DNA from 2 places in the Bradyrhizobium sp. sBnM-33 genome. Region 1 is predicted to be linked to the other one. Evidence: riboswitches for the same ligand, from Rfam matches in the RefSeq annotation. Region 1 holds a riboswitch; the other holds the start of a gene.
What was found. A riboswitch is a leader RNA that binds a small molecule or an ion and turns the genes downstream of it on or off. The one in region 1 is predicted to bind cobalamin.
Positions count from the first base shown of each region.

Region 2: linked by a shared signal. The riboswitch ahead of RX328_RS08110 (energy-coupling factor ABC transporter permease) and the one ahead of RX328_RS03030 (TonB-dependent receptor) in region 1 are both predicted to bind cobalamin.

Region 1 covers NZ_CP136624.1:651,047-654,961, reverse strand. The annotation lists gene RX328_RS03045 (ABC transporter substrate-binding protein) at 1-392, opposite strand, end outside; gene RX328_RS03040 (ABC transporter ATP-binding protein) at 392-1,174, opposite strand; gene RX328_RS03035 (FecCD family ABC transporter permease) at 1,171-2,214, opposite strand; cobalamin riboswitch at 2,349-2,548, shown strand; gene RX328_RS03030 (TonB-dependent receptor) at 2,661-3,915, shown strand, end outside.
Region 2 covers NZ_CP136624.1:1,719,968-1,723,882, reverse strand. The annotation lists gene cobT (nicotinate-nucleotide--dimethylbenzimidazole phosphoribosyltransferase) at 1-917, opposite strand, end outside; gene cobF (precorrin-6A synthase (deacetylating)) at 975-1,724, opposite strand; gene RX328_RS08110 (energy-coupling factor ABC transporter permease) at 1,777-2,454, opposite strand; cobalamin riboswitch at 2,491-2,711, opposite strand; gene cobA (uroporphyrinogen-III C-methyltransferase) at 2,760-3,488, opposite strand; gene RX328_RS08100 (cobyrinate a,c-diamide synthase) at 3,485-3,915, opposite strand, start outside.

The DNA of each region.
Region 1 (3,915 bases):
GTCATGTCGCCGACCTCGCGGATCTGCGCGCGGGCTTCGTCGAGGTTTCGCGGCACGGCGAGCTCGGCAAGATGAAGACCCTTCGCCTTCAACAGTTCCCGCGTCGAGCGCTTGTCAAACGCACTGGCGATGACCAGGTCCGGCTTGAGCAGCAGCACGTCCTCGGCCGCGCCTGATAATACCGGGTAGCGGCTGATGTCGCCCGCCTGCGATTGCCAGCCGTCGCGTGCAAAGCGGCTGAGGCCTAAAATCTGCTCGGGGTCGGCCAGCGTCAGCAGCAACTGATCGCTGCAGACATTCATCGACACCATACGCGGAGGGCTGGCCGCGAGTGCCGCGCCGCCTGACATCGCCAACGCGGCGATCGCAACAAGAACGCCGAACCGTCGCATCAGACATCCGCCCAGGGCACGATCACCGCCTCGCGCTGATATTCCGCGCGGTAGGCGCTGATCCGAAATACGTCCGCCATCACCTGCTCCGATAACCCCGCGCTCGGTGTGCCCCACGACACTAGATTGCCTTCCTTCAGCACCAGCACATGGTCGGCAAACCGCGCAGCAAGCCCGAGATCGTGCGTCACCACGATGATCAGCACACCCTTGTCCGCGGTCGCGCGCAAGTTCTTCATGACGTCGATCTGGTGCCGCGGGTCGAGCGAGGCGGTCGGCTCGTCGGCCAGGATGATCGGCGCTTCCACCGCGAGTGCGCGGGCCAGCGCCACGCGGCTGCGTTCGCCGCCGGACAATTCGGTGACGCGTCGATCACTGAACTCCATCACGTCGACGGCCTGCATCGCGCGCAGCACGGCCTCGGCATCCCTGGGCGACAGCCGCGCCGGATCGGTTGCGCCATGCGGGTAGCGGCCGAGCGCCACGATATCGCGCGCCGGCAGCGGCCAATGCACGAGATGCCCCTGCGGCAGATAGCCGAAGCGTTTGGCGCGCTCACGCAGCGACAGTGAGACCAGCGCATCGCCGCCGATCGTGATCTCGCCTTCGGAGGGGATCAGCCCGGCTAGCGCGCGCAGCAGCGTGGTCTTGCCGGCGCCATTCGGGCCGACCAGCGCCACCAGGTGCCCCGCCGACAGCGCCAGCGAAACGTCCTTCAGCACGACGCGGCCGGCGAGCCGCACGCCGAGTCCCCTTGCGGTCAGCAGCGCAGCCTCGCTCATGCGACGCCTCCGCCGAGCGCGCGGCGTTCGCGCATGATCAGATAGAGGAAGAACGGCACGCCGATAATCGAGGTCAGCACGCCGACCTTGATATCCGATGTTGAGGGAATGATGCGCACTGCAATATCCGCGGCCAGCAATAGCGCCGAGCCCGCGAGTGCGCTCGGCACCAACAGCCGCCCGGGATCGTGGCCGATCACGGGCCGCATCAGGTGCGGCGCGACCAGGCCGATGAAACCGATGGTGCCGGTAACAGCGACGGCGCCGCCGACACCCAGCGCGACGCCCGAAATCACGAACAGCCGTAGACGCCCCACATCGACGCCAAGGCTCTGCGCGGTTTCCTCGCCCAAGCTCAGCGCGCGAAAGGCGTGGCGCTGGCTGAACAGCATGACCGCGCCGGCAATGATGAATGGAAACGCCAGCATCACATGCTGAAAGCTGCGATCCTCGAGCGAGCCGAGCAGCCAGAATGCGATCTCCAGCACCACGAAGGGGTTGCTGGAGAGGTTCATCACCAGCGCGGTGGCAGCGCCCGCAAAGCTCGAAATCGCCAGTCCCGAGAGAATGAGGATCAGCAGACCCGCATTGCGGCCGGCGATCGAGAGCAGCACGAACACCGAAGCGAATGCCGCGATGATCGCGGCGACCGGCAGCGCATAGGAGCGCACGTCGGCCAGCCCGATCGCAATCACCAGCACCGCGCCAAAGGCGGCCGATTGCGGCGCGCCGAATAGCGAGGGCGAGGCCAGCGGATTGCGCAGCAAGCCCTGCAGCGACGCGCCCGACAGCCCGAGGATGGCGCCGATCGCCAGCGCCAGCAGCGTGCGGGGCAGGCGGATTTCCCGCACGATCACCTGCGCCACCTCGCTGCCGCCACCGAACAGCGCTTGCGCCACCGCAAGCGGCGACAGCCGCACCGGCCCGATGCCGAGCGAGATCAGCATCAGGAGCACAACAAGGGCAGCAAGCGCCGCGGTCGCGCCGATCCGCCGGCGCGCGGCGTCCTCATTGGTCAGGGCTACGGCTTCAACACTCATCGATCGTCCTAAAGCAGGTTTACCCGCCCCGGTACAGGCGGCGGGCAGGCGTGCTCATGCGGCAAAAATAGCGCACTCGTCCAGTGAGGATCGCGGGACGCCCCGGGGCGCATTGACTCGGACTTTGACAAACTTCTACCATAGTTCCCGACGGTTCCCGTTTTGGGGATCAAAAGGGAATGCGGTGCGGGGAAATCCCCCAATTCCGCGGCTGCCCCCGCAACTGTAAGCGGCGAATCCTTCGTCACATGCCACTGGGCACTCGGTCCTGGGAAGGCGACGATGGGGTAACGACCCGCGAGCCAGGAGACCTGCCGTCAGCCGTGGTCACACGCGAAGATGTCGGTCGGGGAGTACAGACATTAGCTTCACCTGAGCTGCTCAAAGCACATGGTGAGACTTGGTTCGCTGTGACGTGCCACTGACGTCATACCGAGGTCCAAGTCATGTCTTTCACCAACACAGCCGCAAGGCGCCGCCGCTTTTGGCTCGCCTCCAGCTTTCTCGTTCCCATCGTGTCGCTAGGCATCTCCGGTGCGCACGCGCAGCAGACGGCGGCGGAGCCATTGCCGCCGATCGAGATAACTTCGCCTACCGACCCGAACCGGACTCGCGCAAAACCGACCTACAATGAAGCGTCGACCTCGCGCCGCGTCGTGCCGGCGGCGGTGCCGTCGACCGGCGGAAGACCCGCAGCGGGGATCGGCTCGAACACCGCATCCCAGGGCGTCTCGCAAGGCGCGGACGGCAGCGGCGACCGCCAGTTTTCAGGAATCGTCGGCTCGGCGTCGACCGTTATTACCGCCGAAGAGATCGCGCACTCACCGGCTCAAACGCTGCAGGAAATCATCGCGCAAACGCCCGGCGTGCAGCTGACTAGCCTGTTTGGTGGCGTCAACGGCGCCAAGACCAGCGTCGACCTGCGCGGATTCGGCGCTTTCGCGACCTCAAATACGCTGGTGCTCATCAATGGCCGAAGGCTCAACGACATCGACATGGCCGGTGTGGATTTTTCGACCATTCCGCGCGACTCGATCGAGCGCATTGAAATCACGCGCGGCAACAGCGGCGCGGTGCTGTATGGCGACAACGCGGTCGGCGGCGTCATCAATATCGTCCTGAAGAACGGCGTCGGTGGCCCACCTGTTGCCATGCGCGCAGAGGCCGGTATCGGCTCCTTCAACCAGCGCATGGCCTCGGTTTCGGCGGCGCTGAATTCGGGACCATGGTCGACCTCATTCTACGGCAACGCAATCAAGTCCGACGGCTATCGCGAAAACAACGCGCTCGACCAGCGCAACGGGGTCGGCAATCTCAATTACACCACTCCCGATCTCAAGGCCTTCCTGACGGTGACCGGCGACGACCAAAAGCTCGGACTCCCCGGTGGCCGCATCGTCGATCCCTCGATTGGCGTCAACGAACTGGTCACGAACCGCCGCGGCGCCGCCACGCCATTCGATTATGGCAATCAGCAGGGCGCCAGCGCTACCGCCGGTTTTACCAAAACCCTGTGGAACGGAGCCGAACTCATTGTTGATGGCGGCGTCAGAGACAAGAAAACGCAAAGCGGATTCTTCGGGGCGATACCGTTTGCGTCGCCATTTCCGAGTTTCTCCTCCACCTATAACGACGCATCATTGCAGACTTGGTCGATCACGCCACGATTGAGCATCAAGAACTCGATCCTCGGGGTGCCCT
Region 2 (3,915 bases), 1.1 Mb from region 1:
ACATTCAGGGCCTCAAGAACCAGGCGGTGCCCCTGCTCGGCCGATTGATGCGAGGATAAGAGAAAGGGCCGACACGACGGATTAAGATGCACCGCCGTCAATGCCGCGACGGACACGATGAAACCGTCGATCAGGATCGGGAGGCGACGCTGTGCGGCGGCGATGATCGCGCCCGTAATCGCAGCAGTTTCGAGACCGCCGACCGCACATAGGATGTGTTCGGGAGAAGCAGGTGGTCTCGTGAGACCATGACAATCCAGCGCTGCGTCAATCAAGTGCGCCTTCCGCGCACGACCGGCTGCATCGATGCCGGTCCCGCTGCCGGTCATCTGTGCGGCGCTCACGCCAAGCAAGGCCGCGGCGATGGCCGCCGAAGTCGTGGTATTGCCGATGCCCATGTCGCCAACGATCAGAAGATCAGGCTCTGTTGCGGCGGCGCGTGCGACCGCGCGCTTGCCGCAGTCGACGGCGAAGGCGACCTCCACCAACTCAAGCGCCGCTTCCTTGCTGAAGTCCCTGGTGCCCCGGCGCGGCTTGTCAGTCACGACGCCCGGGATCGGTTGTTCGGCGAGCGTTCCAGCATCGACGATCTCGAGACTTGAGCCCAGCTCGCCCGCAAGGACGGAGATCGCTGCGCCGCCCGACGCGAAATTCGACATCATCGCGATCGTTACTTCCTGAGGATAGGCCGATACCCCCTGGGCGACGATACCGTGGTCGCCTGCAAAGACGATGATCGGCACGCGCTCGGCCTGAGGCCGCTCCGTTTGTTGCAGGCCGGCGAGTTCGGTCGCCACTTGCTCGAGCCGGCCGAGCGCGCCGGCCGGCTTGGTGAGTTGAGCCTGACGGGCCAGCGCCGCATCGCGATGGGCGGTCGAGATGCCCGGGCACTCTTGATAGACCCACTCGGGTAGCATGCTGTTCTGCCTCTGATGCTGGCGTTAACGATACGGACGGGCTCTCGCCCGAGCGCGCTATGACCGGCGCTTGAGGATGTAACTGTCCATGATCCAGCCATGCCTTTCGCGCGCCTGCCGCCGCGCGGCGACGATGCGTGGGCCCTCCTCGGCCAGCTCACCTGACATGGTGATCTGGTCGGGCATGCCGAGATAGGCGCCCCACCAGATGTGCAGTCCTCCCGGGTCGAGCGACTGGAACGCCGCGCCGCCATCGAGCATGACGACCACGGTGTCCGTGCCGTGCGGCCAGCCGCCTTCGCGCAGCCGCCGCCCTGTTGTCACCAGAAAAGGTTCGCCGATGTCGTTCAGCGGCAACGAGTGCGCAGCGCAAAGCGCCTGGATTGACGTGATGCCTGGCACCACCTCGATCGTCGGCAACGGATCGAGCCTGCGAGCGATCCGCAGGCTGGAGTCGTATAGCGAAGGATCGCCCCAGATCAGCAGAGCAACGCGCCCGTCACTACCGAGATGGTCCGCAATTTCGCGCGACCAGCTTGCGGCGACGGCGTCGTGCCATTCGTCCACGCCCTTGTGGTAGTCCTCCTGCCCGGCGTCACGCACGGGCAGATCGAACTCGGCGACGCGCGTGCGACCGTTGGTGAGAACTCGCTCGCAAATGGTTCGGCGCAGGTCGGCGAGATCGGATTTCGCCGTGCCTTTGCGCGGAATCAGGACGAGGTCAGCTGCGTTGATCGCACGGATCGCGGCAAGCGTAAGCTGCTCGGGATCGCCGCAACCAATGCCTATCAGGAAGAGCGTTTGCATCTTGTCGCGCGCAAGGGGTGGCCGCGACTTGCGACCGCCCCCCACGTCATCTCTAGGCCGCGTTGTGCAGGCGATAGGTAACAAGACCGTCTGCGGTGATGCCCCGCATCGACTTCGCCAGCGCCAGCACGGCCAAATCGGCCAGCGGCTCGATCACGATGACGAGCGCATAGGACGCGGCAAAGGACGCGATGGCGGTAAGGTTCTCGGCCGCAAAACCAGCGCCGTAGACAGCCCAGAAGGCGACCCATGCCACAATGCCGGATTGATAGGCGGTCGAAAGCGCGAATGCCTGGCGATACTGCAGGTCAACATAGGCGGTGTTGCGGGGAATGATGCGCTCGGCAAGCGCTCGGATCGCAAATAGCGGCACCAACAGCGTGGTCACGTTCATGCCGTATTGCGGCAGATCCGTTGGCACAAAGAACAGCCCCTGAAACAAGAGACCGAGCGCCAGCCCGAACGCGGCCGGCGCCGCGCCGAAAAGCAGGAACAGCGTCGAGCCGAGAATGAAATGCACCTCCGAGACCCCGACCCGGAAATGCGGCAGCAACTCGAAAAACGAGAAGACCAGGACCGTTGTTGCGACGGTGCGCACCGCCAATGAAACGATCCCCTGCTCGCGCACTGTTTCGGCCGCGAGCTTGAGGGCGCAGCCGGCGGCGGCTGCCCCGGTCGCGTAACTCAGCACGAGCTTGGCGCCTGTAACGATTTCCGGTTCGATATGCATGATTTACATCCCTCCTGCCGTCACACCCGACGGCGTTGGCGTCAAAAACTCCAGGGCCGGTCTCCTGGCTCGCGGTTCGAAACGGACCTCCAGCCTTCCCGGGCTTGACGGCCCAGTGGCGGATCGGAGTCCCTCGCCGCTTACAGTCGCGGGGGCGGCCGGGGCTTCAGGCGCCGCAATTGGGTCCGCCCTACCCCATTCCCGATTATACTCCGGCGCTTTGCGCCGGTTCGAGCACCATGCCTGTTCTGTGTGCCCCTTCCGATGAGGCGGCGTCAAGTGGCTCGCGAGGGCGGACGACGGCATCACGGATACTCTCCCGCCAGCGCGCCGAAAAGAATGACGGCCGCCGTCGTTGCAGGGCCGGCTTGCGCGAGCTGCTCGGCGAGCTTCGCGATCGTCGTGCGGACAAGCCGTTGTTCGGCATGGCCGAGAGACTCGGCAAACAGCGCCGCTGTGTCGGGGGCCATGCCGTGCTCAATCAGCTTCGCCGCGAGGGCCGGGAATGTGCGCTTGCCCATATAGACCACGGTCGTCGATTCCGGATCGGTGAGCGCTGCCCAATTGAGATTTGCAGGCAACTGTCCGGCGACATCAGCTCCGGTCACGAACTGGACGCGGCGAGAGGTGTGCCGTCGGGTAAGCGGAATGCCGGCGTGCGCTGCCGCAACGCAGGCCGAGGTGACACCGGGAATGATCTCGTAGCCGATGCCCGCCGCGCGCAGCGCCTCGATCTCCTCTTCAAGTCGCCCGAAGATGCCGGCGTCTCCCGATTTCAAGCGGACCACGCGGGCACCCGCGGCCGCGTAGTCGATCAGCAGCCGGTTGACATGCTCCTGTTTGGCCGAAGGCCGGCCCGCCCGCTTGCCAACCGCCACCAGATTGGCCCCGGGGCGGGCGTGATCGAGGATCGCGCCCGAGGCAAGGTCGTCATACAACACGACGTCGGCGGCGCGCAGACACGCGGCCGCCTTGAGCGTTAGTAGCTCAGGATCGCCGGGACCGGCCGAGACAAAGGAAACAAGGCTGCTCACGTATCCTCCGCAATAAGGTGGAAGAACGTACCGGTGACGAAACCGCGCCGCGAGCCGGTTTCCGCAACGACCGCGCCGGTCGCGTCGCGCACGACGGCCAAGGGTGTATCGGGCTGCGAGACAATCGTGGAGTAGTGAAATTCGTGGCCGCGAAGCCGTGCGCCCCGCCCATGCCCGGGCATCGGCTCAGTGAGCTCCGCGAGCCGGTAGCCCAGATGCATGCGGCGCTGGGCAAAACTGGTCTCCAGTCCGAGCAATCCCGTCATCTCGTGGCGTGCGTCGTTGGCGTCGGTCAAGGCGGTGCCCAGCACCATATAGCCGCCGCACTCGCCATGCACCGGCCGCGTCTCGGCAAAGGACTTTAGCGCGCGGCGAAATCGCGTGTTGGCCGCCAGCCGGCCGGCATGCAATTCCGGATAGCCGCCCG